Regions from separate parts of the Streptomyces sp. NPDC048462 genome, predicted to be linked through region 3. Evidence: riboswitches for the same ligand, from Rfam matches in the RefSeq annotation. Region 3 holds a riboswitch; each other region holds the start of a gene.

Region 1 (10,472 bases), on a different contig from region 3:
CGTACGGCATCCAGGCCGGAGAGCAGCCGGTCGGCGCGCTTGGCCATGTTCTGGGCGGCCACGGTCTTGGTGGCCTTGGCGCGCATCTTGTCGGCCTGGGCGTTGAGCGTCGCGGCCTTCTTCTCGGCGTTCTGCCGCTCGCGCTTGCGGCGCTTCTCATCGGCCTCGCGCTGCTGCTGGTAGAGCCTCCAGCCCATGTTGTAGACGTCGATCTGCGAGCGGTTGGCGTCGAGGTAGAAGACCTTGTTGACGACGGTCTCGACGAGCTCGACATCGTGGGAGATCACGATGAAGCCGCCCCGGTAGCTCCTGAGGTAGTCGCGCAGCCAGACGATCGAGTCGGCGTCGAGGTGGTTGGTGGGCTCGTCCAGGAGCAGGGTGTCGGCGTCCGAGAAGAGGATCCTGGCCAGCTCGACGCGGCGGCGCTGACCGCCGGAGAGCGTGTGGAGCGGCTGGGCGAGCACCCGGTCGGGCAGGCTGAGGGCCGCGGCGATGGTGGCGGCCTCGGCCTCGGCGGCGTATCCGCCCTTGGTGAGGAACTCCGTCTCCAGGCGCTCGTACTTCTTCATCGCCTTCTCGCGGGTGGCGCCCTTGCCGTTCGCCATCCGCTCCTCGTTCTCGCGCATCTTGCGGAGGGTCTCGTCGAGGCCTCGGGCCGAGAGGATGCGGTCGCGGGCGAGCACGTCGAGGTCGCCGGTGCGCGGGTCCTGCGGGAGGTAGCCGACCTCGCCGGAGCGGGTGATGGTGCCGCCGGCCGGGGTTCCCTCGCCCGCGAGGCACTTGGTGAGGGTGGTCTTGCCCGCCCCGTTGCGGCCGACGAGGCCGATGCGGTCGCCCTTGGCGATGCGGAAGGAGGCGGATTCGATAAGCATGCGGGCGCCGGCGCGCAGCTCGATGCCGGAGGCGGTGATCACGGGAAAAACTCCAGGGCGGAATGGACGGCGGAGGTACGGACAGGGCCTGTCGTTTGCACGCGAGCCCGGCCTGATGCAGGCGGGCAGACCCTAGCGATTCACGACTCGGACGCCGCTACTCACGCATACGCACAAGGAGAGTTGCCATGAGGACCAGTCTACTGGCGGTGTCCAATCGCTTTTCCGCCTGCTCCCGCCCCGGCCGCCGAGGTCTCGCCGTGTGCTGCTGACCGGCTCCCCTCCGTAGTCAATAAGGGGCATAGCGGTGTGAACTATCTGATACTCGGCGCAGGGCGGTGCGCGGCCGCGCGTGGAGCGGAGGGTGGTGCCATGCAGTTCGACGACGACGCCGATCTGGACACGTCCGAGGTACGGGATGTGCGTGGCAGCCGCGTCCCGGGCGGCAGGGCCACCGTGGGCGGCGGCATCGCGGCGGTCATCGCGCTGATCCTTGGGCTGCTGTTCGGTGTCGGCCCCGACGAGCTCGGCCTCTCCTCGGGCGACTCGGGGACGACGGCGACCGCGTCGTCGGCAGCCCAGGTCGAGCAGTCCTGCCGGACCGGCCGGGACGCCAACACCAAGGACGACTGCCGGACGGTCGCGGTGGTCAACAGCGTCCAGGACTACTGGAAACAGGAGTTCGCCCGGCGCGGGGCGGCGTACGGGAACGCCCGCACGGTGCTGTTCACCGACCGGATCGGCACCGCCTGCGGCTCCGCGACCTCGGCCGTGGGGCCGTTCTACTGCCCCGGGGACCGGCAGGTCTACCTCGACCTGGGCTTCTTCGACGAGCTGCGGACCAAGTTCGGGTCGAGCGGCGGACCCTTCGCCCAGGCGTACGTCGTCGCACATGAGTACGGGCACCACGTGCAGAACCAGCTGGGGACGCTGGGCCGGTCGCAGGACGGGCGGACCGGCGAGAACAGCAACGCGGTGCGGGTGGAGCTGCAGGCGGACTGCTACGCCGGGGTCTGGGCGCACCACGCGACGACGACGCCCGACGGGGCCACGGGCCGGCCGCTGATCACCGAGCTGACCCGGGCGGACATCCGGGACGGCCTCGACGCGGCCGCGGCGGTCGGGGACGACCGGATCCAGGAGCGCTTCCAGGGCCGGGTCACCCCGGAGTCCTGGACGCACGGCTCGGCGGCGCAGCGGCAGCAGTGGTTCACCACCGGATTCACCGGCGGTGACCCGGCCCGCTGCGACACCTTCCGCTGACGCGGGCGTCGCGGGAGGGCGTTGTCAGTGCCCGGTGGAAGACTGAGACACAGATCACACACGAGTCAGGCGCGGGGTCCTGAGCGGGCGAGAAGGGGTGAGCACGATGGCGGGCTCAACGACAGGTGTTCCGTCGGTCTTTCCGACGTTGCTCTACGACGACGCGAAGGCCGCGATCAAGACGCTGACGGAGGCGCTCGGCTTCACCGAGGAAGCGGTGTACGAGGGCGAGGACGGCACCGTGATGCATGCGGAGCTGTCCTGCGGGAACGGCAGGGTGATGCTGGGTTCCAAGGGTCGCGAGGGGAGGTTCGCGGAGGCGATGCGGGGGTCCGGGCCGGTCGGTGTCTACGTGGTGGTCGACGACATCGACGCGCGCCACGCGCGGGCGGTGGAGCACGGGGTGGAGATCCTGATGCCGCCCACCGACCAGGACTACGGCTCGCGGGACTACATGGCACGGGACGCGGAGGGCAACGTGTGGACCTTCGGTACGTACTCCCCGGGGGCGTCGGGCTGACCCGTGACCCGGGCCGCGGACCCCGGGGGCGGCGGTCCGGCCGGCCGGGGTCTCCCCCCGGGCCGGCCGGGCCGGTCGCTCAGGCTCCGCCGGTGTGCACCTGGAAGGCCGCCTTTCGGACCGCCTTGGCGAGCGCGGGATCAGGGTGGGCCGCGGCCAGCGCCACCAGGACCTGGACGGTACGCGGATGGCCGACGGCCCGCACCTCGTCGAGGAGGGCCGGGACGCTGCCCTGTACGGCCGAGTCGAGATGGCGGACCAGCAGCGCGGTCTCGCCGTGGTCGGCCACGGCCGCCGCCGTGTCGACCCAGAGCCAGGTGGCCTCCTCGCGGCTGAGGACGTCCTGAGCGTCCTCGGGGTCGGCCCCGTCGTACTCGGCGAGCCACAGCAGCGCGTAGGGGCGCAGCGACGGGTCGGCCACCACCGAGCGCACCTCGGGCTCGGCGGGTGCGCCGACCACCCGGAGCGCCTCGAAGGCGAGCCCGCGCAGCAGCGCGTCCTGGCCGCGGGCCACTGCGAGGAGTTCCGCGACGGCGCTGCCGACGGGCCGGGCGGCCAGCCAGGCGCGGTACTCGGCGCGGGCCGGTCCGGGGGTGAGCCGGGCGCAGCCGAGCAGCATGTCGGCGGCGGACTGCTCGATGTTCCCGGCCGGGCTCTGGGCGGCGACGCAGATCTGTTCCAGCTTGACCCAGACCGCCCAGTTGCCGAGCGGGGTGAGGGTGGCGTGTCCGGAGCCGAGGGTGAGCGCTCCGACGGCGGCCAGCCCCTCCAGGGCCCAGTCGAGGAGGAGGGCGACCAGCGCCTCGGGGTGGGCGGGGGGAGCGGCCTCGGCGGGGACGGGCAGCGGCTGGGGCCCGTACGGCACCTCGCAGCGCTCCTCGTGGAGTTCCGCGACGCGCTGGCCCAGCAGGTCGAGCAGGGCGGGCACGGTGACCGGGCCCGCCGAGAGCTGGAGGAGGGAGAGTACCTGGGGCACGGCCTCGACGGCCTCCGCGACCGCGGTGGACTCGATGTCCCGCGGCGCGGGGTGGACGAGGGACCAGGCGTCGAAGAGCGCCACCCAGCCGCGGAGCACCGCGGAGTCGTCACGGTCCCAGGCGCGCAGCCGCCAGCCGGGCCGTGCGGTGTCGCCGTGCAGTTCGACGAGACCGGCCAGCCGGGCCCGGTCCCAGCCGGACCGCACCTGGCCCGGGGACAACTGCAGCTCCGAGGAGGCCCGTTCGAGGGCCGTGGGGGCCAGCGGTGGGGTGCCTGGGCGGGAGCCGCCGGCGGCCCAGCGGGCGATCCGCACGGCGTCGGCGAGAGCGGTCCTGGCCTGGCGGGCCAGTTCCGCCCTGGGCGGGGTGCCCTCGGGCGGGCGGGGTGCCGGCCTGGTGCGCCGGGTGATCACGGCCTTGTGAGCGGTGGCGAGGGGTCGCGGGCGGACAAGTCGCAGCCTGGAGTCGCGCGGGGTACGGGACGTCACGGGGAGCAGTCTTGCCTCTGACAGCCCGAAAGCCCAAACGGAACCCGGATCACCGGTGTCCCGGGGGGTGCGCACCGTCCGGTACCAACCGGCCGAAGCGGCACATCAGCTCACATCAGGGGCGTGAGGAAGCGTCGCAGCGTCTCCTCGTAATAGTCCGGGTCGGCATTCCACATCGCCGCATGCGGAGCCTGTGCCACGGGGTGCAGGGCGACCAGGTCGGGGCGCCGGGCGGCGAGCACCCTGGAGGGCTGCCAGGGCGCCAGGGTGTCGTCGGGGCCGTGGAAGATCAGAGTGGGGACGTGCAGGGTCCGGGGCAGCGAGGTGTCCAGGAGCCGGGCACCGCTCAGCCCGGTCTGCCCCTGGGCGGCCCGGACGGCGAGCGGCCGCAGGGCGGACGGCACCCCTCGGGCGGCGGCCAGGGCGCGCAGGGTGGTGGCCCAGTCCATGACCGGGGAGTCGAGGACGAGGCCGCAGATCCGGTCCCGGAGAGCGGAGTTGGCGGACGCGTGGAGCGCCATGGAGGCGCCGGTCGACCAGCCGTGCAGCACGACCTTCTCGGCGCCGTAGCGGACCGCGAAGCGGATGGCCGCGTCCAGGTCGCGCCATTCGGACTCCCCGAGGTGGCTGAGCCCGTCCGGGGAGCGCGGTGCTCCGGCGTCGCCACGGTAGGCGAGGTCGAGCACCGGCAGCTGCTGTCCGTTCAGGAAGGGGAGCAGGTTCAGGGGGTGTTCCCGGGTGGTGCCGATGCCGTGCGCGGTGATGACCCAGGTGTCGCGTGCGCCGGGCACGAACCAGGCGGGCAGGGCGCCGAGTTCGCCGGTGATCTCGACCTCGCGGTGTCCGAGGCCGAGGGCCGCGGTGGGGTCGCCGCTGTACACCTCGGGTGTGATGCGGACCTTGTCCCCGGGGCGCAGGGTGCCGTGGCTGACGCGCTCCAGCCGGCGCACGACGGTGTCGGCGGCCTGGTGGGCCTGCTCGATGACCGGGCCGACGACGGCGTGGACGTCGTCACCGGCCAGCCCGTAGGTGCCGGGGCGCAGCGCGGCGAAGGAACGGGTCAGGGTGACCTGTCCCGCCGCCGTCGCGTGCACGGTGAGTCTGCGGTCGGCGGGGAACGGACGGCCGGACGGCGCCCCGAGGGCGGCGTCGCCGGCGTACCGGCCGGCCGCGACCGCTGCCGCACCGGCGCCGATGAGGGAGGTGACGACTGCTGCCGTCGCTGTAACCGGGCGCACGCCCTCAGTCTCATGGGCACCCGCGCACTCGGCCAGCGGGCGGGGGCCGTCCGGGCCGAGGCCGCCCGCCCCGGCGGCCTCAGCCCGGCTGCCCGTACCCCTTCAGCGCCTCCCGGACATCGCTCAGCTGGTCCGGGGTGAGCAGGGCCGGGGAGCGGCCGGGGACGGCGCTCGCGGCGAGCCAGAGGCGGCACAGCCATTCGAGCTGGGCGGTGCGGTCGTACGCCTCGTCGAGGGTTGCTCCGTAGGTGACGGTCCCGTGGTTGCCGAGCAGGCAGCCGGTGCGGTCCCGCAGGGCGGCCAGCATGTTCGCGGCGAGTTCGTCGGTGCCGTACCGGGCATAGGCGGCGACCCGGACGGGACCGCCCAGCAGTGCGGCCGCGTAGTGGATCGGCGGGACTTCGGCGACGAGCGTGGAGACGGCCGTGGCGTGCACCGCGTGGGTGTGCACGACGGCGGCCGCCGTCGTGTTCCGGTAGACCGCGAGATGGAGCGGGAGTTCGCTGGTCGGGGCCAGCTCGCCGAGGACCTGGTTGCCCTCCAGATCGACGCCGACCGCGTCCTGGGGGCGGAGCCGGTCGTACGGCACGCCGCTCGGGGTGACCAGGACGGTGCCGCCCACTCGCGCCGACACGTTGCCCGAGGTGCCGACGACCAGTCCGTCGGCCGCCGTCCGGCGGGCGGTGGCGACGACCGCGCCCCAGGCCCGCCCGATGTCCCCGGACAGCCGGACGTCCCCGGCCCGTCCGGTGCCCGCGGTTTGTCCGACGCCCACGGCTTGTTCGACCGGACCCTGTCGCTGATCGCTCATACGAAGATCCTTTCCACTGATGAGCGGCCCATGTTTCTGCCCTGTTTCCGGAGGCCGGCCGGACCCGGATTCCGGGCCCACACGGCCCGGCGCCCGTCCCGCCCTGTCGGACCACGGCCAAACGGGGCATCGCCACTCCGATTGGAGTCACCGCAACGCCCTGTTCAGTTCATCTTCCGTTCACCCGGGTTGCCTACGTTCCACGTGCCACTGACGTCGAACGATTGCCTGGGTAAATGGAACACATCACGCTGCTGCTCGCGATTGTGATCGTGACAGCTCTAGTGTTCGATTTCACGAACGGTTTCCACGACACCGCCAACGCGATGGCGACCACCATCTCGACCGGCGCACTCAAACCCAAGACAGCGGTGGCGATGTCCGCCGTTCTCAACCTCGTCGGCGCGTTCCTGTCGGTGGAGGTCGCCAAGACGATCTCCGGCGGGATCATCAACGAGAACGGCCTCAGAACCGAGGTCATCTTCGCGGCGCTCGTCGGCGCCATCCTGTGGAATCTGCTGACCTGGCTGGTCGGGCTGCCGTCCAGCTCCTCGCACGCCCTCTTCGGCGGTCTGATCGGCGCCGCGGTGATGTCCGCGGGCTGGTCCTCGGTCGACGGCGGCACCGTCGTCACCAAGGTGCTGCTCCCCGCGGTCGCCGCCCCGTTCGTCGCCGGTCTGGCCGCACTGCTGGCCACCAGGCTGACCTACCGGATCGGCGGGAAGATCCGTAACGACGCCCAGGAGAAGGCGACCGCCAAGGGCTACCGGGCCGGGCAGATCGCCTCCGCCGGGCTGGTCTCGCTCGCCCACGGCACCAATGACGCGCAGAAGACCATGGGCATCATCACGCTGGCCCTGGTCACCGGCGGGGTGCTCTCCCCCGGTGCGAACCCGCCGGTCTGGGTCATCGTCAGCGCCGGTCTGGCCATCGCGCTCGGCACCTACCTGGGCGGCTGGCGCATCATCCGCACCATGGGCAGCGGCCTCACCGAGCTCAAGCCGCCGCAGGGCTTCGCCGCCCAGACCAGTGCGGCCACGGTCATCCTGGCCTCCTCGCACCTCGGCTTCTCCCTCTCCACCACCCAGTCCTGCTCGGGTGCGGTGATGGGCGCCGGCCTCGGCCGCCGGGGCGGTGTGGTCCGCTGGTCCACCGCCACCCGGATGTTCGTCGCCTGGGGTCTGACGCTGCCCGCCGCGGGTCTGGTCGGCGCGGGGGCGGAGTTCCTCACCAAGCAGGGCACCTGGGGCGTCGTGCTCGTCGCCCTGCTGCTGGTCGCGGGCTCCGGAGCGATCTGGGTCCTGTCCCGCCGCAAGCCGGTCGGCCAGGACGACGTCGGGCCCGGCGGCCAGAACGGCGCAACGGCCGGCGGGAACGCCGAACCCGCCGGGGTCGTCACCACCGCCATCGCGGCCGTCAGCCCGCCGCCCACCGCGGCCCAGGCCCAGCATGACCTCAAGACCACCATCCCGGCCCCGGCCGGGCCCGTAGCCGCCGACCCGGCACGACCTGCCACGGTGTAAGGAAGATCCTCCATGAACATCGACTGGGCAGCCCTCGGCACCGTCTTCGGCGTCTCTCTCGTCGCCACCGTCGCGCTGGTGGGCCTCTTCACCCTGGGCATCGTCGGCCTCTCCCGGCAGGCCGAGGCGGCCGCACCGGGCGGTCAGGCCGGCGGGTCCCTGATGCTCGCCCGCGCGGGCGCGTACGCCTGCTTCGGGCTGTGCGCGGCGGCGGTGGCCTACGGCATCTACATGATCGTCGCCTGAGCCGCAGTCCCCGACCCACCGCACCTGAACCATCCGCCGTATCGGGCCGGCCGCACCTCGCGTGCGGCCGGCCCGATGTGGGTCTCAGCACACTGCGCCGCCGCAGGTCAACGGTAGGTTGACTGGCGTTCGCGGAGCGTGGTGGACTGCCGGAGCCATTACGGCGACAGCAGAGGAAGCCGGTGCGAATCCGGCGCGGTCCCGCCACTGTCACCGGGGAGCAGTCCCCCACCACCGGAAGTCACGGTCCACGCCAAGTGGGCTGGAAGACCGGGGGTACTGCGGATCCGGGAGCCAGGAGACTCTGGTCGCCGATCACGTCGAACCAGGGCGCGGACCCTGAGTGAGGACATATCGCCATGCCCGGCCGCCGTGCGTCCGTATCCCTGTCTCCCCCGCCGCCAGCTGCCCGCACCAAGGGCGTCCGAGGCGCGACGGCCGGCTGAACCGTGCGTGCCGATCGCATCTTCGCGTACGGCGCCACGGCCGGTCTGATCGGTGATCTGCTGCTCGGTGACCCCCGCCGGGGACATCCGGTCGCCGCCTTCGGGCGGGCCGCGGCAGGCATCGAACGCCGCCTGTGGCGCGACCACCGCGGGTGGGGCGCGCTGCACACCCTGGTCTGCGCCGGAGGCACCGCCGGAGGCGCGGCACTGGCCGCCCGTGCGCTGCGCCGCCGTCCCGCCGCGTCCGTGGCCCTGACCGCCGCCGCCACCTGGTCCGTCGTCGGCGGTACGTCGCTCGGGCGCGAGGCCCGGTCCATCGGCGGCGCGCTGGCCGCCGGCGACCTCGAACTGGCCCGCGAGCGGCTGCCCCGCCTGTGCGGCCGTGACCCGCAGTCCCTGGACGGACCGCAGATCGCCCGTGCCGTGGTGGAGTCCGTCGCCGAGAACACCTCCGACGCCGTGGTCGGCGCACTGGTGTGGGGCGCGCTGGGCGGGGTCCCCGGGCTCGTCGGCTTCCGGGCCGCCAACACCCTGGACGCGATGGTCGGGCACAGGTCGCCCCGCCATCTGCGTTACGGCTGGGCCTCGGCCCGCCTCGACGACCTCGTGGGCTGGCCCGGCGCCCGGCTGACCGCGCTGCTCGCGGTCGCCGCCGGGGGACGGCCCCGGGGTGCGCTGCGGGCCTGGCGTACGGACGCCCACCGGCACCCGAGCCCCAACGCGGGCCCGGTGGAAGCCTCGTTCGCGGGCGCGCTGGGCGTACGGCTCGGCGGCACCCTCGCCTACGGCGGCCGGGTCGAGCACCGCCCCGTACTCAACGGCGCCGCCGGCCGGGCGGTGGGGACGAAGGACATCGAACGCGCCGTACGGCTCTCGCGCCGGATCGGCGTGCTGGCCCTCGGTGTGAGCGTGGCGGCCCGGCTGGGCGCGGGCGCCGCGGCACGGCGGATCACCTCGACGCGCGGTCCGGGCACACCTGCCCCGGGTGCGCGCACCTCAGGACGGAGACCGACATGAGCGGCGGACTGCTGGTCGCCGGGACCACATCGGACGCGGGCAAGAGCGTCGTCACGGCGGGCATCTGCCGCTGGCTGGTGCGCCAGGGGGTGAAGGTCGCGCCGTTCAAGGCGCAGAACATGTCACTCAACTCCTTCGTCACCCGCGAGGGCGCCGAGATCGGCCGGGCCCAGGCCATGCAGGCCCAGGCCGCCCGGGTGGAGCCGACCGCGCTGATGAACCCGGTGCTGCTCAAGCCCGGCGGCGACCGCTCCAGCCAGGTCGTCCTGATGGGGCGCGCGGTCGGTGAGATGAGCGCCCGCGGCTACCACGGCGGCAGGCAGGAGCAGTTGCTGTCCACCGTCGTGGACTGCCTGGAGCAGCTCCGGTCCACGTATGACGCGGTGATCTGCGAGGGGGCGGGCAGTCCGGCGGAGATCAACCTCCGGCGCACCGACATCGTGAACATGGGCATCGCACGGGCGGCCCGCTTCCCGGTGGTGGTCGTCGGGGACATCGACCGCGGCGGGGTCTTCGCCTCGTTCTTCGGTACGACGGCGCTGCTCGCCGCCGAGGACCAGGAACTGATCGCCGGCTACCTGGTCAACAAGTTCCGCGGTGACGTGTCACTGCTGGAGCCGGGCCTGGACATGCTGTTCGGTCTCACCGGGCGGCCCACGTACGGAGTGCTGCCGTTCGCCCACGGCCTCGGCATCGACGAGGAGGACGGGCTGCGGGTCTCGCTGCGCGGCACCGTGCGCGAGTCCGTCGTCGCGCCCCCGCACGGCGAGGACGTCCTGCGCGTCGCCGTGTGCGCGGTGCCCCTGATGTCGAACTTCACCGACGTCGACGCGCTGGCCGCCGAACCCGGCGTCGTGGTGCGGTTCGTGGACCGTCCCGAGGAGCTGTCCGACGCCGATCTCGTCATCGTGCCCGGCACCCGGGGCACGGTGAAGGCGCTGGCCTGGCTGCGCGAGCGCGGCCTTGCCGACGCGCTGCTGCGGCGCGCCGCCGAGGGCCGCCCGGTCCTCGGCATCTGCGGCGGCTACCAGATCCTCGGCGAACACATCGAGGACGAGGTGGAGTCGCGCG
Region 2 (10,472 bases), on a different contig from region 3:
GGGGCCGGCGGCCTCGGCGGCGGGCTGGCCCACGGCGAACTTCTGCATGGCCTCGGACTTCGGGGTCCAGCCGGCCTCCTTGACGAGAGCGCCGTCGTTCGCCTCGCTGAGGGCGATCTTCAGGAACTCCTTGGCGAGGTCCTGCTTCTTGCTGCCCGCGGCGACGGCGAAGTTGGAGCCACCGAGGAAGACACCCTCGGGCTTCTCGGCGGTCTCACCGGGGATGGTGAAGAAGCCGATGTCCTTCTCGAGCTTCGGGTTGGCCTTGATGGCCGTGCCGGCCTCGTAGCCCATCGCGATGATGGCGCCGGTCTTGCCCTTGGCGAAGACCTCGGCCTGCTGCGGGGTGGCCTCGTCCTTGTCCTTGGGGGCCTTGGAGTAGGACTGGTACTTCTTGTACACGTCCATGGCCGCGGCGACCTTCGGGTCGGCCAGGTTGGAGACGTACTTGTCGCCTTCCTTCTTGACCGGCTCGACACCCTGGCCGACGAGCAGACCGTCGAAGAAGTACCAGTTCTGGCCGGGCAGGTAGATCGGCTCGGCGTCACCCTTCTTCTTGATGGCGTCGAAGGCCTTGAAGAGATCCGCGCGGGTCTTCGGCGTCTCGGTGATACCGGCGTCCTTGAAGACCTTCTTGTTGTACATGACGACGCGGTTACCGAAGTACCACGGCAGCGCGTACTGCTTGCCCTCGAAGACGGAGGGGGCGTTGACCGCGTCGGGCCAGGCGCCGCCGATCTCCTTCTTCACGTCGGCGAGCTCGGCGAGACCGCCGGTCTTGGCGTACGCCGGGGTCTGGGTGTTACCGATCTCCAGCACGTCGGGCGGGTTGGACTCGGAGAGCGCCGTGGTGACCTTCTGCTGAATACCGTTCCACTGCTGGACTTCGATCTTCAGCTTGGCCTTGGTCTTCTTCTCGAACTCGTCGGTGACCGTCTTGGTCCAACCGGGCGGGTTCGAGCCGGACATCGTCCAGACAGTCAGGGTCTGGCCCGCGTATCCTTCGGCACCGGCCTTCTTGCCGTCGCCGCTGTCGTCGTCCGAACCACAGGCCGCCATGCCGAACACCATGCCCGCGACGCCGATCGCCGCGATGAGCTTGCGCTTCACGCCACCCTCCTCAGGGATGCTGCAACCCCCGCCCACCGCGCAAATAACGTCGACGAGTACTACTGGGGCTGGAACCTGGTCTTTAATGGTTTAGACCAGTACCGGGAGCTTGGCCTAGACCTTTAGGGGTGTCAAGGGTGTATAAGAAGTGCACTCGCGTCCGTTATAGGACCGACATCTGAGGGAGGGCGACGAGCCGTGACCGGACCGTGCCACCATGTGAGCCGCGACAGACGGAGGAGCCGGTGACGGCAGCAGCGCAGCAGTCGGGAAGGCGGGCCATGGGCGTCGACGGGGGCAGTTCGGAGACCGAGACGGGCGGGGGCGCCGGGACGCGTACCGCGCGCGTTCCGAAGTACTACCGGCTGAAGCGGCATCTCCTCGACATGACGGACACGATGCCGCCCGGCACCCCCGTACCCCCGGAACGGACCCTGGCGGCCGAGTTCGACACCTCGCGCACCACCGTGCGCCAGGCGCTCCAGGAACTGGTCGTCGAAGGCCGGCTGGAACGCATCCAGGGCAAGGGCACCTTCGTCGCCAAGCCGAAGGTCTCGCAGGCCCTGCAACTCACCTCGTACACCGAGGACATGCGCGCCCAGGGACTGGAACCGACGTCCCAGCTGCTGGACATCGGCTACGTCACGGCCGACGACACGCTCGCCGGACTCCTCGACATCACCGCCGGCGGCCGCGTGCTGCGGATCGAGCGGCTGCGGCTGGCGAGCGGTGAGCCGATGGCGATCGAGACCACCCACCTCTCGGCCAAGCGCTTCCCGGCGCTGCGGCGTTCACTGGTGAAGTACACCTCCCTCTACACGGCCCTGGCCGAGGTGTACGACGTCCGGCTGGCCGAGGCCGAGGAGACCATCGAGACCTCGCTCGCCACCCCGAGCGAGGCCGGACTGCTCGGCACGGATGTGGGCCTGCCGATGCTGATGCTCTCCCGTCACTCGCTGGACGAGCAGGGTGAGCCGGTCGAGTGGGTCCGTTCGGTCTACCGAGGTGACCGCTACAAGTTCGTGGCCCGCCTGAAGCGTCCGCTGGACTGACCGGCACCCCCGGCGCACCACCCCGACAGCCCCCGTGGAACGGCTTCCGCGGGGGCTTTCCCGTCCCCCGGTCAGCCCTTCGTCCCGCCATTGGTCTGAACCACATCCCCCACCACTTGGCCGGCGCCGGGGACCATTCCTGCCACCCGCCGCCGGCCGGAGGACCGTTGCCGGACCGCAATGCGGACAGGGGGTGACGCTGGCCGGGACCCTCGCCTAGATTTCCTGCGCATTGCAAAGGTGATCAGCGAGGGGACGGAGTCGCCGCCATGTCAGCAGACCCAGAAGGAAAGCCAGCGGACCCAGGAGGAAAGCCGCCCACGGTCACACCCGTGCGGGTGGTCATCGCCCTCTGCCTCATCGCGCCGTTCGTGGCGATGCTCTGGGTGAGTTCGTACGCCAAGATCGACCCGACCTTCATCGGCATCCCGTTCTTCTACTGGTACCAGATGCTCTGGGTGCTCATCTCGACCGCACTCACGATGATCGCGTACAAGCTGTGGCAGCGTGACCAGCGCGCCCGCAAGGGGGGTGCGTCCGCATGAAGGACGGCGTGAACGGCATCGCGCTCGGCGTCTTCATCTTCTTCTTCCTGGCCGTCACGGTCGTCGGCTTCATGGCCGCCCGGTGGCGCAAGGCGGAGAACGAGGCCAGCCTCGACGAATGGGGCCTGGGCGGACGGTCCTTCGGCACCTGGGTCACCTGGTTCCTGCTCGGCGGCGACCTCTACACCGCGTACACCTTCGTGGCCGTACCGGCGGCGATCTACGCGGCCGGCGCGGCCGGCTTCTTCGCGGTGCCCTACACCATCCTGGTGTACCCGCTGATCTTCACCTTCCTGCCGCGCCTGTGGTCGGTCTCGCACAAGCACGGCTACGTCACCACCTCGGACTTCGTCCGGGGCCGGTTCGGCTCCAAGGGGCTCTCGCTGGCCGTCGCGGTCACCGGCATCCTCGCCACCATGCCGTACATCGCGCTCCAGCTCGTCGGCATCCAGGCGGTGCTGGACGTGATGGGCGTCGGCGGCGGCGAGGACACCAACTGGTTCGTCAAGGACCTGCCGCTGCTGATCGCGTTCGCGGTGCTCGCCGCGTACACGTACTCCTCGGGCCTGCGCGCACCCGCGCTGATCGCGTTCGTCAAGGACGGGCTGATCTACCTGGTCATCCTCGTGGCGATCATCTACATCCCGATCAAGCTCGGCGGCTTCGACGACATCTTCGCCGCCGCGCAGGAGAAGTTCAACGGCCCGCCGGGCTCCAAGCCGACCGGTGCGCTCGCGCCCGGCGTGGACGGCCAGTGGGGTTACGCCACGCTGGCGCTGGGCTCGGCGCTGGCGCTCTTCATGTACCCGCACTCCATCACGGCGACGCTCTCCAGCCGCAGCCGCAACGTGATCCGCCGCAACACCACGATCCTGCCGCTGTACTCGCTGATGCTGGGGCTGCTCGCGCTGCTCGGCTTCATGGCGATCGCCGCCGGGGTCAAGGTGGACAACGGCCAGCTGGCCATCCCGCAGCTCTTCGAGAACATGTTCCCCGACTGGTTCGCGGGCGTGGCGTTCGCCGCCATCGGCATCGGCGCCCTGGTCCCCGCGGCGATCATGTCGATCGCGGCGGCGAACCTCTTCACCCGGAACATCTACAAGGACTTCATCAAGCCCGACGCGACGCCCGCCCAGGAGACCAAGGTCTCCAAGCTGGTGTCGCTGCTGGTGAAGGTCGGCGCGCTCGCGTTCGTCCTCACCATGGACAAGACGGTCGCGATCAACTTCCAGCTGCTCGGCGGGATCTGGATCCTCCAGACGATGCCCGCCCTGGTCGGCGGCCTCTTCACCCGGTGGTTCCACCGCTGGGCGCTGCTCGCGGGCTGGGCGGTCGGCATGGTCTACGGAACGGCCGCGGCCTACGGGGTCGCCAGCCCCACCCAGGCGCACTTCGGCGGCTCGTCCAAGGAGATCCCGGGCATCGGCGAGATCGGCTACATCGGCCTGACGGCGTTCGTGCTGAACGTCGTGGTGACCGTCGTCCTCACCTTCGTCCTGAACGCCGTGAAGGCGCCTGCGGGGATCGACGAGACCTCTCCCGCCGACTACACCGCCGACGCGGGCGACCCGGGCGTGAAGACGGAGCTCCCGCCGGCCACGGCCGGTGCGCCCGGCGGTCACTGACCGAGGCGCCACGGGCCGCCGCACCCCAGCACGTGGGGAGCGGCGGCCCGTTCGCGCGTCCGGGGAACCCTCGGGCAGCGCCGCCGGAGCCGCCGGGGAAAACCCGTGCCGGCGCCGCCCGCGGGTGCGGCAGACTTCCGTGCATGGACATAACCATCAGGCCGGTCGAGCCCGCCGAGTACGCCGCCCTCGGCGAGATCACCGCCGAGGCCTATCTCGGGGACGGGCTGCTGGACTTCGGCGCCGACGACCCGTATCTGGTGCAACTGCGCGACGTCCCCCGGCGGGCCGCCGAGGCCGAGGTGCTCGTCGCGGCGGACGCGCGGGGCCGGGTCCTCGGCGGGGTCACCTACGCGCCGCCGGGCAACCGCTGGGCCGACATCGCGGCGCCGGACGAGGCCGAGTTCCGGATGCTCGCGGTCTCGCGCGAGGCACGTGGGGCCGGGGCGGGCGAGGCGCTCGTCCGGGCCTGTATCGACCGCGCACGAGCCACCCCGGGGGTCACCGGCATCGTCCTGTCGACGCAGCCGGCGATGCGCGGGGCCCATAGGATCTACGGGCGCCTCGGCTTCGTCCGGACCCCCGAAAAGGACTGGTATCCCATCGAAGGGCTCTCGCTGCTGACATACCGCCTGGAGTTCCCGGCGGTCTCTTGATCGGTCACGCGACACAACATGTGGGGGCTGCCTCATCCAGCGGCCCCCACATGTATGCTCGTGCTCGCTGTCGCCGCAGGGAAATCCGGTGCGAATCCGGAACTGTCCCGCAACGGTGTATTCGGTGTGCTTTTGCGCACCTCCGAGTCCGAGGACCTGCCGACAGCGCATCCGGCTCGACCGAACCGGATGCCCAGACGTCCGGGCCTCGTGGATGGGCCGGTGGACGCCGCACGGAGTGCTGCCCCGACCGGGCCCCGCTCCGCCCGGCTGCCCCGCTCCCCCGCCGGCCCAGAGCCGAGCGAGGGAGAGCACCACGTGACCATCGCGCCAGCCGATCCGGTTTCAGCGGCCGAATCAACGGGACCCACGAGCGACGGACCGGGCACCGCACTTCTGCGGACCCTCACCGCCCTCACCGCGGACCTGCCCGACACCGACCCCGGACGCGTCGCCGGCGCCGCGCTGCGCGGCCGCAACGCCCGGTCGGACGAGGCCGAGCTGAGCTCGCTGGCCACCGAGGCCGCGGCGGGCCTGATCTCCGAGGATCCCGCCTACTCCCGGCTCGCCGCCCGCCTCCTCACCCGCACCATCGCGGACGAGGCGGCCGGCCAGGGCGCGACGTCCTTCTCCGCGTCCGTCGCCGTGGGCCACCGCGAAGGCCTGATCGCGGACCGCACCGCCGAGTTCGTGACGCTGCACGCGGCCGCTCTCGACGCGCTGGTCGACCGGGCCCTCACCGACGGCGCCGACGACCGGTTCGGCTACTTCGGGCTGCGCACCCTGCACAGCCGCTACCTGCTGCGCCACCCGATCACCCGCCAGGTCGTCGAGACCCCGCAGCACTTCATGCTGCGGGTGGCCGCCGGGCTCGCGGAGGACGACTCCGAGCGCGCCCTGGACGAGGTCGCGGCCCTGTACCGGCTGATGAGCCGGCTGGACTACCTGCCCTCCTCCCCCACGCTCTTCAACTCCGGCACCCGGCACCCGCAGATGTCCTCCTGCTACCTGCTGGACTCGCCGCTGGACGAGCTGGACTCGATCTACGACCGCTACCACCAGGTGGCGCGGCTGTCGAAGCACGCGGGTGGCATCGGCCTCTCGTACTCCCGCATCCGGGCCCGCGGTTCGCTGATCCGGGGCACCAACGGGCACTCCAACGGCATCGTGCCGTTCCTCAAGACGCTCGACGCCTCCGTCGCCGCGGTCAACCAGGGCGGCCGGCGCAAGGGCGCCGCCGCGGTCTACCTGGAGACCTGGCACGCGGACATCGAGGAGTTCCTGGAGCTGCGCGACAACACGGGCGAGGACCAGCGGCGCACGCACAACCTGAACCTGGCGCACTGGATCCCGGACGAGTTCATGCGCCGGGTGGACGCGGACACCGAGTGGTCGCTGTTCTCCCCGGCCGACGTGCCCGAGCTGGTCGACCTGTGGGGCGACGCGTTCGACGCCGCCTACCGGGCGGCCGAGGCCAAGGGCCTGGCCCGCAAGACGATGCCGGCCCGTGAGCTGTACGGCCGGATGATGCGGACCCTCGCCCAGACCGGCCAGGGCTGGATGACGTTCAAGGACGCCTCCAACCGGACCGCGAACCAGACCGCCGAGCCGGGCCGCGTCGTGCACTCCTCGAACCTGTGCACCGAGATCCTCGAAGTCACCGACGACGGCGAGACGGCCGTCTGCAACCTGGGTTCGGTCAACCTCGGCGCGTTCGTCGAGGGCGGCACGATCGACTGGGAACGGCTGGACGCCACCGTGCGCACCGCCGTGACCTTCCTGGACCGGGTCGTCGACATCAACTTCTACCCGACCGAGCAGGCCGGCCGGTCCAACGCCCGCTGGCGGCCGGTGGGGCTGGGCGCGATGGGTCTCCAGGACGTCTTCTTCCAGCTGCGGCTGCCCTTCGACTCCCCCGAGGCCCGCGCGCTCTCCACGAAGATCTCCGAGCGGATCATGCTCGCCGCCTACGAGGCGTCCTGCGAGCTGGCCGAACGCTCGGGCCCGCTGCCCGCGTGGTCCGAGACGCGGGCCGCGCGCGGTGTGCTGCACCCCGACCACTACGAGACCGAGCTGAACTGGCCGGAGCGCTGGGACACGCTGCGCGCCCGGGTCGCGAAGAGCGGCATGCGGAACTCGCTGCTCCTGGCCATCGCGCCGACCGCCACGATCGCCTCGATCGCGGGCGTGTACGAGTGCATCGAGCCGCAGGTCTCCAACCTCTTCAAGCGCGAGACGCTCAGCGGTGAGTTCCTCCAGGTCAACGCCTACCTGGTGGACGAGCTGAAGAGGCTCGGCGTGTGGGACGCGCGGACCCGCGAGGCGCTGCGCGAGGCGAGCGGCTCGGTCCAGGGCTTCGCGTGGATCCCGGAGGACGTGCGGGCGCTGTACCGCACGGCGTGGGAGATCCCGCAGCGCGGACTGATCGACATGGCGGCGGCCCGTACCCCGTTCCTGGACCAGAGCCAGTCGCTGAACCTGTTCCTGGAGACGCCGACGATCGGCAAGCTCTCCTCGATGTACGCGTACGCCTGGAAGCAGGGGCTGAAGACGACGTACTACCTGCGCTCGCGCCCGGCGACCCGGATCGCGCGTGCCGCGTCCGGCCAGACGGCCGCCGCCGCCCCCATTCCCGTACAGCAGGCGACCGCGCCCGACGCGGACGCGATCGCCTGCTCCCTCGAAAACCCCGAGTCCTGCGAGGCCTGCCAGTAATGAGCACATCCGAGAACAAGAACCTGCTGGACCCGGGCTTCGAACTGACCCTGCGGCCGATGCGCTACCCGGACTTCTACGAGCGCTACCGGGACGCGATCAAGAACACCTGGACGGTGGAGGAGGTCGACCTGCACTCCGACGTCGCCGACCTCGCCAAGCTGTCGCCGGGCGAGCAGCACATGATCGGGCGGCTCGTCGCGTTCTTCGCCACCGGTGACTCGATCGTCTCCAACAACCTCGTGCTGACGCTGTACAAGCACATCAACTCCCCCGAGGCGCGGCTGTACCTGTCGCGGCAGCTGTTCGAGGAGGCCGTGCACGTCCAGTTCTATCTGACGCTGCTCGACACCTATCTGCCCGACCCGGCCGACCGGGCGGCGGCCTTCGACGCGGTCGAGGAGATTCCCTCGATCCGTGAGAAGGCGCAGTTCTGCTTCAAGTGGATGGACTCGGTCGAGAAGATCGACCGGCTGGAGACGAAGGCCGACCGCCGCCGCTTCCTGCTGAACCTGATCTGCTTCGCGGCGTGCATCGAAGGGCTGTTCTTCTACGGCGCGTTCGCCTACGTCTACTGGTTCCGCTCGCGCGGCCTGCTGCACGGCCTCGCCACGGGGACGAACTGGGTCTTCCGCGACGAGACCATGCACATGAGCTTCGCGTTCGAGGTCGTGGACACCGTCCGTAAGGAGGAGCCCGAACTCTTCGACGACGCCCTCCAGCAGCAGGTCACCGACATGCTGAAGGAGGCCGTCGAGGCGGAGCTGCAGTTCGGCCGTGACCTGTGCGGCGAGGGCCTGCCGGGCATGAACACGGAGTCCATGCGCGAGTACCTGGAGTGCGTGGCCGACCAGCGGCTCGCCCGGCTGGGCTTCCCCGCGGTGTACGGATCGCAGAACCCGTTCTCGTTCATGGAGCTCCAGGGCGTCCAGGAGCTCACGAACTTCTTCGAGCGCCGCCCGTCGGCCTACCAGGTGGCGGTCGAGGGCACGGTCGGCTTCGACGACGAGTTCTAGACCCCGCTCTTACGGCAGCGCCGCTCCACTGTGCGTTCGGCACGGTGGGGCGGCGCTGTGGCGTTGAGTCAGGCGACGTCGAACGTTCCGGCCCGCGCGCTGGCGACGAACGCGGAGAAGGGCCCCGTGCGAAGTCGACAGCAGAACGCATCACCACGCGCGCGAGGTGGGGCGGTGCTCGGAACTGGACCCGTCACGCGTCGAAGTCGTACTCCAGGACGTAAGCCGCCGCGTCCAGGACCATCTCGTTGACCTCCACGGGGCGGCGGCCCTCCTCCGCGAACGCGGTCCGGCAGATGAGCATGACGGGCGTACCCGCCGGAAGGCTCAGCTGCGACGCCTCCTCCGGCAGGGGCATCCGAGAGCGGATCTCCTCCCGGAAGTGGACCGGGGCGTGGCCCAGTTCGGCCAGTCGCGCGTAGATGCCTCCCGGGCCCGTGTCCGGCTGGGTGATGGCTGAGCCCGCGACCAGGGATGCGGGGAGGTACGAGGTCGACAGCAGCACCGGCTTACCTTCCAGGACGAACCGGCGGCTCCTCACGCAGACCTTCTCCCCCGCCTCAAGGCCGAGCACCCGCGCTGCGTTCTCCGAGGCGATCCCCTCGCGTACTTCCACCTGATCCACCGCCAGGTCTCGCCCCTGAAGGTCCGCTTCCCAGACGGAGCGTCCGGACCCCCACCGCTCGCTCGCCAACCGCTGAATCCCACTCCGCCTCAGTGGCTGGAAGGCACGAACGAAAACGCCCACACCTTTCCGGGCTTCCGTCAGCCCTTCGCTCTGGAGCACGCTCAGCGCCTGCCGAACCGTCATGCGCGCTACGCCGTACTGCGTCATGAGGTCGTTCTCGCCTGGGAGACGGCTCCCCGCCCCCAATGCTCCAGACCGGATCTCCGCCTTCAAGGCGTTCGCGATCCGCTGGTACTTGGGCTCACGGCGGCCGGCGTCGGTGGCCATCAACGGGTTCCTCTCCTTTCCGGACAGCTTAGGCCCGCCAGTCACTCACGCGACATCCGGGCACGACCCCGTGCGCCGATCAGCAGGCCCACCTGGGCGTTTGTAGGGGTGCGTAAGTCGACTCACGCACCCCTACCCAGATGCGAACAGCAGAGCCACACGAATGCAAGCCGATCGGTTAACATCTCTAGAGACCTCTAGTTCTCTAGAGATGTCACGAGATTCGGCCCCACGCTGAGCGGCTCCATCTGTCGCCCGGCAAACACCGCGACGGCACGAGGAGCGATCGATGTACGGCGAGAACTTACGTCCGCATATCCAGGAACCCCCTGACCTCCCCGCCCCTGGAACCCTCCTGGTCGACACCAGCCGCAACAACCGCGTCGGCGAGTTCCGGGGGGTCGCCGGCTTCCACTGGTCGCTGCGGCCGATGGGCGGCGGCACCGAGTGGGAGGCCGAGCCCCGTTACGTACGGCCCGCGCTCCCCATAGAGCAGCTCCGTGCCCGTACCGCGCGGGCCAACGCCCGCAGCCGGGGGGAGGTTCTGTGAACCCCACCGTACGGTTGCGGGCTCGGCTGGTCCTGCTCTTCGGAGCCGCCGAGATTCACCTACGGCTCCGGCTCCCCCGACTCACCTGGGCTCTCACCCGGCGTTCGCACCACCCCGCCAGACCCTTCGACGAACTCGTACGCATCGAATCCGACCCCGCCTATCGGGCCCTGTTCTTCGCGGAGTTGGACGCGGCCCTCGGCGAACGCCTCGCCGCCCACACCGACGTGGCGGAGGCGATCGAGGCG
Region 3 (10,472 bases):
GTACGGAAGACCGGGCCGGTGTCGCGCATCCAGCAGTCGTCGACCGGCACGGACGTGATGACGGTGACCGAGGCCCCGCACATCGACCGGGCCTTGGCGGCGCTCGCGGAGTTGGCGCACATGACGACGGGCTCGTACGTGGCGACCGTCCGCGCGATCAGCGCGATGTCGGCCTGGACCCCGGCGAGCAGGGAGCGGCCCCAGATCGTGGTGCTGTCGGGCCAGGCCATCCAGGCACTTCGCCCGGGGACACGGGGATTGTGCACCTCAGCGGAGAGAGGGAGTGAAATCTCCCCCGTCTTGAACCTGTAGCCCACTAACACGACAAAGGCAAGCGTGAGGAACAGCATCACGCTCCCCAGGCCGATGTTCGATGCATCATGGTCGCGGATTCCCGTGACCAGGGCAATGATTCCGATCACCGCGATTAGGGCGATAAAAGCAGAAAGACGCCGAACGTGTTGCCACATTATTGATACCTGACGTTGGATTTGCAAAGAGTATTCCGCCGACGAAGGCGCGGGATGTTCCGCGCCGTGCGGTGGCATTGAACCGCGTTCACGCCAAGGAAGTTGGTGCCACCGTAGGTCGGGACTAAGGGCTGTGGCCGTAGCCGTCGACCTTTGTGCCGGCCTCTTCGGCAAGGGCGAGCACGCTGCCGAGCGCGTCGGTCAAGCACTGACAGCCCTATTCCCCCACGGGTCATGGAATCCAGCGTGCCCCCGGGGTCACGGTTGAACCCCGTGTCCACCCCGGCGGTTAACCTGCCTGCCGGGCCGAGGGCCGCAGTGGAAGAACGTGTCACCAAGCTCGATGCGCTCGGACTGATCGGTCCCCCCGTACTGCCCGGCGTACGTCTTTCCGGCGACGGTGACCGAGGCCATCCGGGAGTAGTCCGTCCGCTTCTCGCCTCACGCAAGCCGGCGCGACAGGCGTGGCGCATGGCTGATCCAGGTGACGTACGGGGCGGCAGGCACGGAGCGTTGGGCTCCTGTCGGTGTCTGCCGGCTTGCTCAACCGGCCGGGGGTGCCCAGGCGGCTTCGGCTGCCTGAACGGTGGGATGGGTCGGGAAGACCTGGTCGAGGCCGACGATGGTGAAGATCCGCCTGACGCGTTCGGGGACGGCGGCCAGGACGATGCCGGCGTTCCTGGCGAGGGCCTGGTTGCGTGCGGCGATCAGGACGGTGATGCCGCTGGAGTCACAGAAGGTGAGACCGCCGAGGTCGACGACGAGTTGCTGTCCCGGTCCGATGTCCAGTCCGGGCAGCATGGCGCGGACCTGAGGTGCGCTGTGGTGGTCGAGTTCGCCGCTGAGGGTGACAACCGGCCCGGCGGGGGTGGTACGCGAGGTGGTGCTGAGCTGGGTCACTGCTGCTCTTTACGGTCGGGCCGGGGCACGTGGATGGCCAGGACGGCGGTGTCGTCGTCTACCCCGGTGCCGAGGGTGTCCAGGAGTTCACGGATCGCGGAGACGGTGGTCTCGGCGGTGGTGGGAGCCAGGGCGCGGCCGAAGTCGAGGAGGGCCTCGTCGCCGTAGCGGTCACCGGCGATGGCGGTGTGGGCCTCGGTGAGGCCGTCGGTGTGCAGGAGCAGGGTGTCGCCGGGATCGAGGCGGAAGGTGGTGGTGGAGATGTGGGCGTCGGGCAGGGCGCCGATGAGCTGGCCGTCGGGGGTGGGCAGGTAGTCGGCGGTGCCGTCGGCGCGGAGCAGCAGCGCGGGCGGGTGTCCGCCGCTGGCCAGGGTGATGCGGAACCCGCCTCGCTCGCCGTCGGGGGTGAGCAGGCCGAACAGGACGGTGCAGAACCGGGGGTCGATGCCGTTGTACTCGTGGTTCAGGACGGTGTTGAGGTTGCCCAGGACCGCGGCCGGGTCGGGGTCGTAGACCGCGGCGGCACGCAGGGTGTAGCGGGCCAGGGAGGTGACAGCCGCGGCGGCGGCGCCCTTGCCGCACACGTCGCCCAGGAACATGCCCCAGGTTCCGGCGGCGAGGGGGAACAGGTCGTAGAAGTCGCCGCCGACCTCGTCGATCGAGGCGATGTGGTAGTGCGCGGCCACGTTCAAGCCCGGGACGTTGGCCAGGGTCGGGGGCAGCAGCGTCCGCTGGAGCGTGGCGTTGAGCTGCTGGAGGCGTTCGCGTTCGCGCTCGGACTCCTGGCGGGCGCGCAGCAGTTCTTGTTCGTAGGAGCGGCGGTCGCGGGCGTCGAAGACGGTGGTGCGGATCAGCAGCGGCTGCCCGTCACTGCCGGTCTTGACCGTGGAGGTCACCAGGACGGGCAGGCGGCGGCCGTCGGCGGCCTTGAGTTCCAGGGCGATGCCGCTGATCTCGCCCTGCATGCGCAACAGCGGGGCGAAGTGGGTCTCGTGGTAGAGACGGCACCCGACGGTGAGGAGATCGGAGAACTTCCTGTGGCCCACCAGATCGCCGCGCCGGTGGCCGAGCCAGTCGAGAAGGGTGGTGTTGATCTTGACGATCTGACCGTCGAGCAGAGTGGACAGGTAGCCGCAGGGGGCGTGCTCGTAGAGGTCCTCGGCGCTGTCCTCCAGCAGGGCGGAGAACGTCTGGTCGTCGGTGCGTCCGCCGGATTCCGGTTCGCGGTCCTGGTCGCCATCGGTCCGGGGCATCACCCCAGAGCTCCCGCGAAGCGGCTGATCGCCTCGGCGGTCTCCTCCGGGGCGCTGAGCTGGGGGCAGTGCCCGGTGGCGGTCAGGGTGATCAGGCGGCTGCCCTTGATCTGGGACTGGACGAAGGCGCCGACCTCGGGCGGGGCGATGGCGTCGCTGGAGCACTGGGCGACCAGGGTGGGCACGGTCACCCGCTCCAGGTCGGCGCGGTTGTCGGAGAGGAACGTCACCCGGGCGAAGACCCGCTGGATCTCGGGGTCCGTGGCGCAGAAGCTGCTCGTCAGCTCCTCGCCCAGCGCGGGGCGCTCGGGGTTGCCCATGATGACCGGGGCCATGGCGCCCGACCAGCCGAGGTAGTTCGCGTCCAGGGATTCGAGGAGTTCCTCGATGTCCTCGGCACTGAAGCCGCCGCGGTAGCCGGCCGAGGGGTCGTCGATGAAGCAGGGTGACGGAGCGAGGAGTACCAGGCCCGCGAAGAGCTCGGGATGCCGGACGGCGGCCAGCACGCCCATCATCGCGCTCACCGAGTGCCCCACGAACGTCACCGGCCCCAGGTCCAGGTCGCGGCAGATCTCCAGGACGTCCTCGACATATCCGTCCAGGCTGGAGTGCCGGTCCCTGCTCCATGCCGCCAGGTCGGAACGGCCGGCGCCCACGTGGTCGAAGACCACCACCGTGAAGTCCCGCTCCAGAGTCGGCGCGACCAGGCGCCACATGTTCTGGTCGCACCCGAAACCATGCGCCAGCACCACCACCGGTGCGCCTGCGCGGCCTGACACCCGCACCCGGTTCCTCCTACGCACGCTCATACGGCTCATCCTCGCAGAAGGGGCCGGCTGTAGAACAGCTGGATCATCTGCGGATCGACGCGACAGGCGCAGCCGACCTTGCCCAGGCACTTGAGCCGTTGGGGGCGGTCCTTGCGGGAGGCGACGGGCAGGATCCCTGCGCTTGCGCAGCGCAGGGCGTCGCGGTGCGGTTCGGAGCCGTAGGACCTTGTCACCGAGAGCGGGATCTTCGCTACCGGTCGTTGCGCCACTGAAGATCCTTCAGGCGGAAGACCGGCTCACACCGGCGCAATACCGCTATCTGACACATAAACCCATGCATTGCCGCACGAAGGGATTACCCAAAGAGCCCGAAAGCATAGGCCAGGCCGGCGAGAGAAAGGACTCCACCAATAAGGACGAATAGCAGACGATTCCAGGCCTGCATACCTTGCGATAGCGCCTGACTGCCTCCGGCAGATCGGCTGAGCCGCTTGGAAGATACGACAAAAAATCCCGCAAAGATGAATATGAAAAGTCCGACAACGATTCGCATCAGACGCTCCCAAGTATTCGACGTCGCCTCAGCTTTCCCTACGGCCGTGCGCATCGGTCAGCTAGTAGTAATTCTTCTCCCCGCGGGTCATGGAGTTCAGCGTGCCCCCGGTTCCACGGTTGAATCCTGTGTCGACTCCGGCAGTAGACGTGCCTGCCAGGGACGGGCGCTCTGGAGCCGCTCGTGATGTCGGGGATCACCTCGACGCCCACGGAGAGCGTGTCGCAGTCCACGATGGGTCTGAGCCGATGTGGAGCGGGGCGCCATCCGGCTCCGTGCCCGAATTCCCGGCGCAACGCGGGCGAAACACGGTGTCCCTATGGTCGCCCTCACACCGGCCATGGCTGCAACGGCCCGTGTGTGCGGGGCCACTGTCGTGCCCCGGCGCGAACCAGCCGTCTTCCGCCTAGCTTTCAGGGAGGAACGATGGCTGTCGCCGAGCACGCTGTCGCGCCCGCGCAAGGGCCTCACCCCGTGGACGTACGCCCGCCGCTGCGCCGCCTGGTGCCGCTGAGCCTGCAGCACCTGCTCGTCGCCTACGCGGGCATGGCGACCATGCCGCTACTCGTGGGCAGCGCGCTCCATCTGCCCGAGGACCGGATAAGGCTGCTGATCAGTGCCAACCTGCTGGTCAGCGGGCTCGCCACGCTGTTGCAGTCGCTCGGCGTCAAGTGGTTCGGGGCCAGGCTTCCCATCGTCATGGGGTCCACATTCACCGCGATCACGCCCGCCGTGCTGATCGGGAAGGAGCACGGGCTCGCGGCCGTGTTCGGGGCCACGATCGTGTCCGGCCTGGTGACGGTGGCCATCGCGCCGTGGTTCGGGCGATGGCTGCACCTGTTCCCGCCGCTGGTCACCGGGACCGTGATCGCCGTGATCGGGTTCTCGCTCGTGCCGTCCGCGGCAGGACTGATCAACGGCGGCGGCGGCAGCGGCCGCGGGCTCGGGCTCGCCGCCGTGACCGTGCTGCTCGTCGTGGTGGCGGAACTGCTCGCGCCGCCCGCGCTCGCCCGGTTCTCGGTACTCGGTACTCGCCGCGATGACCGCGGGGACCGTAATCGCCGTGCAGTTGGGCCTGTTCGACGGTACGGGCGTCGCGGACGCGCACGTGGTGACCGCTCCCGATCCGACCGCCTTCGGCGCGCCCACGTTCATCGTGCCGGCCGTCGCGGCGATGCTGGTCGTGCAACTGGTGAACATGGTCGAGTCGGTGGGTGACACGCTCGCCGTCGGGCAGATCGTGGAACGCGGCGACGACGCGCCCACCGTGGTAAGGGCGTTGCGTGCGGACGGCGCGGCGACGGTCGTGTCCGGGGCACTCGCCTCGTTCCCCATCGTGACGTTCGGGCAGTCCGTGGGGCTGCTCAGTGTCACACGGGTGCGAAGCCGTCATGTCGTGGCTCTTTCGGGAGCGTTGATGGTGGTGCTCGCCTTCGTCCCGGTGCTCGGCGCGGCCGTCGCCGCCGTGCCGGGACCGGTGCTCGGCGGGGTGTCGCTCGTCATGTTCGGCACGGTCGGCGCGGTGGGCCTGCGCGTCCTGGCCCGCGCCGATCTCACCGACTCGCGGAACCTGCTGACCGTCACCCTCGCCTTCGCGCTCGGCATGATCCCGGTCGGCGCCCCCGACTTCTACGCCCCTCTGCCGTCTTACGCGCGCCCGGTCCTGGACAGCGGTATCGCCGTCACCGGCATCGTCGCCTTCGCCCTGAACCTGCTGTTCCACCACACGCCCCGCCGGAAGGACCTCTCCCGATGACCCTCGACACGATCACGGACGTCACGGTCTTCAGCGGTGGCACCTGGCACGCGGGGATGGACGTGCACCTGGCCGACGGCCGCGTCCGAGCTCTCCTGCCTCACGGCGAACTTCCGCCGGGAGAGATCGTGTTGGACGGCGCCGGGGGGCATCTGACGCCCGGACTCGTGAACACCCATACCCATCTCTTCCAAGCGGGCCTGCGCGGCATCGGCGAAGGACTGCCGCTGCTCGCATGGCTCAGCGCGGTCGGCGAGGAAGCGGCGCTGCTGACGCCCGAGCGGGCGTACGCGACCGCGACGGCCGCCGCCGCGGAGGCGTTGCGCAGCGGCACCACCACGCTCGTCGAGCACATGTGGCCGCACCCGTCGCCCGACGTGCACGACGCCGTGCTGCGCGCGCTGCGCGCCAGCGGGGTGCGGGCCGTGCTGTGCCGAGGCGTCGCCGACCGCGGCGACCTCAGCCGCAAGTGGGGGTTCGACCCGCGCCTGATGCAGCCGCTGGAGGAGGCCCTCTCCCACACGGACGAGCTGATAGCGGCCGCGCACGGCAGCCGGGTCGAGGTCGCAGTGGCGGTGCCCAATCCGCGGTGCCTGACGCCGGACGGGATGAGGGCCGTGCGCGCCTACGCCGACGAGCGGGGCCTGCCCGTCTCGCTGCACCTCCTGGAGACGGCGACCGACGACGTGATGTGCCGTGAGCACGCGGGGGTCGGAGCCGTCGAATATCTGGAGCGGGCCGGCTTCCTGTGGGAGCGGCTGCTCGCGGTGCACTGTGTGGAGCTGGACGCTGCAGGTCGCGCGACGCTGGCGCGGCACGGGGTCGGTGTCTCGTACAACCCGCTCAGCAACATGCGCCTGGGCAGCGGGATCGCTCCCGTGCCCGACATGCTGGCGGCCGGACTGCGGGTCGGGCTCGGTGTCGACGGCGCGGCCAGCAACGACACCCAGGACATCCTGGAGGCGCTGCGCATCGGCGCGTATGTGCAGCGGGCCGCGCACCGCAAGGCCGATCTGTTCGGCTTCCCGGAGATGTTCGCGCTGGCCGCCAACGGCGCGAACCGGGTCCTCGGCCTGGAGGAGCGCCCGGACGGGGTACGGCCCGGGATGCAGGCGGACTTGGTGCTGCACCGCTTCGACCGGGATTACGCGTGCCTTCCCGTACGCGACCCGGGTGCCACCCTGCTGACCTGTGCGGGCAGCAGGACCGTGGCGGCCGTCATGGTCGGCGGGGAGGTCCTGGTGCGCGACGGGGAGCATGTCCGGCTGCCGTCGGCGGAGTTGGCGGCCCGGCTCGGCTTTACGGCCGCGTAACACCGTGAGCCGCGGCGGAAACACGCGCCGGGCAGGCTGAGCACATCGCGTGCGGGTCCCGGGTGACCGGGGCCCGCGCCAGCCCACGGCGCCGGGCCCGCGAAGGGGTCCGCCGCGGCCGTGCCCGCGGGCCTCTGAGAGCCGGCGGTGGGGATCGCAGGGGCGGTGACTGCATCCCGTACACCACGATCGCTTCGAGGAGCGACAGCCGCGATGACCAACACCGCTTACCACCTTGCCGAGCTGGACAAAGAGACCCGCATGGGCGGGGCCGGGACGGAGACCTCCGTCCGGGAGATCCGCCGCATCGACCTCACCGGCTTCGAGCACCGCAAGGCCGCGATCACCGAGGAGCTGTGGGCCGCCGCCACGGACATCGGCTTCTTCCAGCTCGTCAACCACGGCATCGAACAGCCCTCGGTGGACGCCGCGTTCGCCGACGCGGCACGCTTCTTCGCACTGCCGGAGGGGACCAAGGCCCGGCACGGACTGAAGAGGGGCCTCAACTCGGGCTGGGAGTCCATGACCCAGGTCCGCCCGTCGATCGGAACGCCCGACCAGAAGGAGTCCTACCAGCTGACCCGCCCGCACATGGACGGGCTGTGGCCCGACGACGTTCTGCCCGGGTTCCGCGAGCGCACCCTGGCCTTCGAGGCGCAGTGCCGCGACCTTGCCATGCGCGTGCTGTCCTGCTTCGCCGACAGGCTGGGGCTGCCCGACGGGTTCTTCGCCCGCGCCCACCGCCCGGCGAGCGACCAGTACCAGTCGACGCTGCGGATGCTGCACTACTTCGCGGTGCCCGAGGACGCCGAGATCCCCGCCGGTGTGTGGCGGGCGGGCGCGCACACGGACTTCGACTGCCTCACGCTGCTGTTCCAGCGGGACGGGCAGGGCGGGCTTCAGGTGTGCCCTGGCAGGGAGGCCGAAGCGCAGGAGTGGACGCCGGTCGAGCCGGCCGACGACGTGATCACCTGCAATATCGGTGACATGCTGATGCGGTGGAGCGACGACCGGCTGCCGTCGAACTTCCACCGGGTCAAGTCGCCGGGTCCGGGCGACGACAGGGCCGCCCGCCACAGCATCGCGTTCTTCGCACAGGCGGACCGTGACGTGGTGATCGAGGGGCCGGACGGCCGCTATCCGCCGATCACGGCTGCCGACTACATCCAGCAGCGCATCGCCGCCAACTTCAAGCGCTGAGAGAGGTGGGTGACGTGACGACGTCCCCAGGGAGCAGCCGGCCCGGGTCCGGGCGGCTTGCGGTACTCGGGCTGCAGCACGTGCTCGTGATGTACACGGGGTGTGTGACCGTACCGCTGGTGTTCGGCGCGGCGGCCGGCCTCGACGCCTCGACCATCGCCGTGCTCATCAACGCCGATCTGCTCGTCGCGGGCGTCGTCACGATGATCCAGGGAGCCGGGGTCGGCCGGATCCTCGGGGTACGGATGCCGGTGATGGCGGGGGCGGCGTTCACCGCGGTGACGCCGATGATCCTGATCGCCGGGGAGTACGGCATCCAGGCCGTGTACGGATCGATGCTGGCGGCGGGGGTGTTCGGGCTGCTGGTCGCCTACCCGTTCGCGAAGGCCGTGCGGTTCTTCCCGCCGCTGGTGAGCGGTGTGGTGATCACGGTGGTCGACCTCGCGCTGATCGGGGTGGGGGTGAGTCTTGTCGTCGGGAACGACCCGAGGGCGGCCGACTACGCGGCGCCCTCCCGTCTCGCGCTCGCAGCGTTCGTGGTGGTCGTGATCCTGCTCGTGGCCCGGTTCGGCCGGGGCTTCCTCGCCCAGACCGGGCCTCGTTCGCACCGGCGCACGGCGCTCGGCAGCTTGGCGAGGAGTACCAGTGACCCGGCGCCGACCCGGTTTCCTCGTCCATCCGGTCATTACGTACGATCACCAGGTCAAAGCCGCGGCAGGAATCAGGAAGCCGGTGCGAATCCGGCGCGGTCCCGCCACTGTGACCGCGCGTGTCCCACGGGACGTGCGCGGAAGTCAGGTCACTGACCTGCCGCGGGCCCGATCCGAGGAGCGCGGACTCCGCAGGAGGCTTCCCATGCACGACGGTCACAGCCGTCCCCTTTTCTCGCTCTCCCCCTCGCCCGCGGCGTTCGCAGCCCCACGCGGGCGCGGTCCCGCGCGCCTCGCCGCAGCCCTCACCGTGCTGTCGGCGATTGTGCTGACGGCCGGCTGCGGCTCGTCCGGGGCCACCGCCGGCTCCCCGGAGGCGAGCGCCTCGGCGGCGAAGGGCTTCCCCGTCACCATCGACAACTGCGGTGTCAGGACGACGTACACGAAGCCGCCGTCCCGTGCGGTGACCATCCACCAGCATCCGACCGAAGTGATGCTCTCGCTGGGGCTCAAGGACCGGATGGCCGGTACGTCGTACCCCGACTCGGCGATCCTGCCCGCGCTGCGCGAGGACTTCGCGTCGATCCCGCAGCTGTCGAAGGAGGCGCCGTCGTTCGAGAAGGTCCTCGACACCGATCCCGACTTCGTCTACGGCGGGTACGCCAGCGCATTCGCGGAGAAGGAGGGCCGCTCACGCGAGGCGCTCGGGGACGCGGGCATCGACACCTACCTCAACCGGGAGAACTGCGCCGGAAAGAAGGGGGTGACCATCGAGGACACGTACACCGAGATACGCACGATCGGCAAGATCTTCGGCGTCCCCGATCGCGCCGCCACCCTCGTCTCCGAGCTGCGCACCCGCGCCGGCAAGGCGAGCGAGGCCGTGAAGGACGCGCGTGACGTCTCCGTGTTCGTCTACGACAGCGGCGACAAGTCCGCCTTCACGGCCGGCGGCAAGGGCCTGGGCAACGAGCTGATCAGGCTGGCAGGCGGCAAGAACGTCTTCTCCGACCTGGACGACGTGTTCGGCGACGTCTCCTGGGAGCAGGTCGTCGACCGCAAGCCCGACGTCATCGCCATCTACGACTACGCGGGCACCGGCGTCGCGCAGAAGAAGAAGTTCCTGCTCTCCCAGCCCGCCCTCGCCGACGTGCCCGCGATCAGGAACAGGCGTTTCGTGGTGCTGCCGCTGACCGACACCCTCGTCGGTGTCCGCTCGGCGGACGCGGTGGGCGACCTGGCGCGCGGGCTGCACCCGGACAGCTTCAAGTGACCGCGTCCACCGCGGACGCCGGGAACACCGCCTTGGTGAAGCCGCGCCGCCGGGCCGCGTTCGCGCTCACCCTGGCCGGGCTCACGGTGCTACTGGCCGCCTGCTCGACCGCAGGACTCGCTTTCGGCTCGGTGCACGTGCCGCCCGGCCAGGTGTGGGGCATCGTCACCCATGCGCTCGGCGCCGACTGGACGGAACCCACCTGGACCCGGGCGCGGGAGACGATCGTCCTCGACGTGCGCGGGCCCCGCGTCCTGCTCGGCGCGGTCACCGGCGCGGGTCTCGCCGTCGTCGGTACGGCGTTGCAGGCGCTGGTGCGCAATCCGCTCGCCGA

What was found. Region 3 has a riboswitch for cobalamin ahead of ACGFU6_RS09550 (ABC transporter substrate-binding protein). Riboswitches for the same ligand answer to the same signal wherever they lie in the genome.
Region 1: linked by a shared signal. The riboswitch ahead of ACGFU6_RS36050 (cobalamin biosynthesis protein) and the one ahead of ACGFU6_RS09550 (ABC transporter substrate-binding protein) in region 3 are both predicted to bind cobalamin.
Region 2: linked by a shared signal. The riboswitch ahead of ACGFU6_RS31555 (ribonucleoside-diphosphate reductase subunit alpha) and the one ahead of ACGFU6_RS09550 (ABC transporter substrate-binding protein) in region 3 are both predicted to bind cobalamin.

Annotation. Positions count from the first base shown of each region.
Region 1 covers NZ_JBICXG010000038.1:23,007-33,478, reverse strand. Annotated here, with positions in the region: gene ACGFU6_RS36090 (ABC-F family ATP-binding cassette domain-containing protein) at 1-914, opposite strand, end outside; gene ACGFU6_RS36085 (neutral zinc metallopeptidase) at 1,245-2,135, shown strand; gene ACGFU6_RS36080 (VOC family protein) at 2,242-2,655, shown strand; gene ACGFU6_RS36075 (hypothetical protein) at 2,735-4,045, opposite strand; gene ACGFU6_RS36070 (alpha/beta hydrolase) at 4,231-5,358, opposite strand; gene ACGFU6_RS36065 (class II aldolase/adducin family protein) at 5,438-6,169, opposite strand; gene ACGFU6_RS36060 (anion permease) at 6,406-7,692, shown strand; gene ACGFU6_RS36055 (hypothetical protein) at 7,705-7,938, shown strand; cobalamin riboswitch at 8,110-8,243, shown strand; gene ACGFU6_RS36050 (cobalamin biosynthesis protein) at 8,388-9,401, shown strand; gene ACGFU6_RS36045 (cobyric acid synthase) at 9,398-10,472, shown strand, end outside.
Region 2 covers NZ_JBICXG010000026.1:22,563-33,034, forward strand. Annotated here, with positions in the region: gene ACGFU6_RS31530 (extracellular solute-binding protein) at 1-1,110, opposite strand, end outside; gene ACGFU6_RS31535 (GntR family transcriptional regulator) at 1,392-2,162, shown strand; gene ACGFU6_RS31540 (DUF3311 domain-containing protein) at 2,501-2,707, shown strand; gene mctP (monocarboxylate uptake permease MctP) at 2,704-4,332, shown strand; gene ACGFU6_RS31550 (GNAT family N-acetyltransferase) at 4,476-4,988, shown strand; cobalamin riboswitch at 5,030-5,167, shown strand; gene ACGFU6_RS31555 (ribonucleoside-diphosphate reductase subunit alpha) at 5,307-7,703, shown strand; gene ACGFU6_RS31560 (ribonucleotide-diphosphate reductase subunit beta) at 7,703-8,719, shown strand; gene ACGFU6_RS31565 (GntR family transcriptional regulator) at 8,913-9,674, opposite strand; gene ACGFU6_RS31570 (hypothetical protein) at 9,964-10,224, shown strand; gene ACGFU6_RS31575 (hypothetical protein) at 10,221-10,472, shown strand, end outside.
Region 3 covers NZ_JBICXG010000004.1:234,546-245,017, reverse strand. Annotated here, with positions in the region: gene ACGFU6_RS09600 (agmatine/peptidylarginine deiminase) at 1-230, opposite strand, end outside; gene ACGFU6_RS09595 (STAS domain-containing protein) at 1,014-1,370, opposite strand; gene ACGFU6_RS09590 (PP2C family protein-serine/threonine phosphatase) at 1,367-2,623, opposite strand; gene ACGFU6_RS09585 (alpha/beta fold hydrolase) at 2,623-3,432, opposite strand; gene ACGFU6_RS09580 (hypothetical protein) at 3,438-3,662, opposite strand; partial or broken gene ACGFU6_RS09575 (solute carrier family 23 protein) at 4,133-4,912, shown strand; gene ACGFU6_RS09570 (uracil-xanthine permease family protein) at 4,986-5,702, shown strand; gene ACGFU6_RS09565 (amidohydrolase family protein) at 5,699-7,015, shown strand; gene ACGFU6_RS09560 (isopenicillin N synthase family dioxygenase) at 7,229-8,215, shown strand; partial or broken gene ACGFU6_RS09555 (solute carrier family 23 protein) at 8,305-8,748, shown strand; cobalamin riboswitch at 8,899-9,041, shown strand; gene ACGFU6_RS09550 (ABC transporter substrate-binding protein) at 9,071-10,138, shown strand; gene ACGFU6_RS09545 (FecCD family ABC transporter permease) at 10,135-10,472, shown strand, end outside.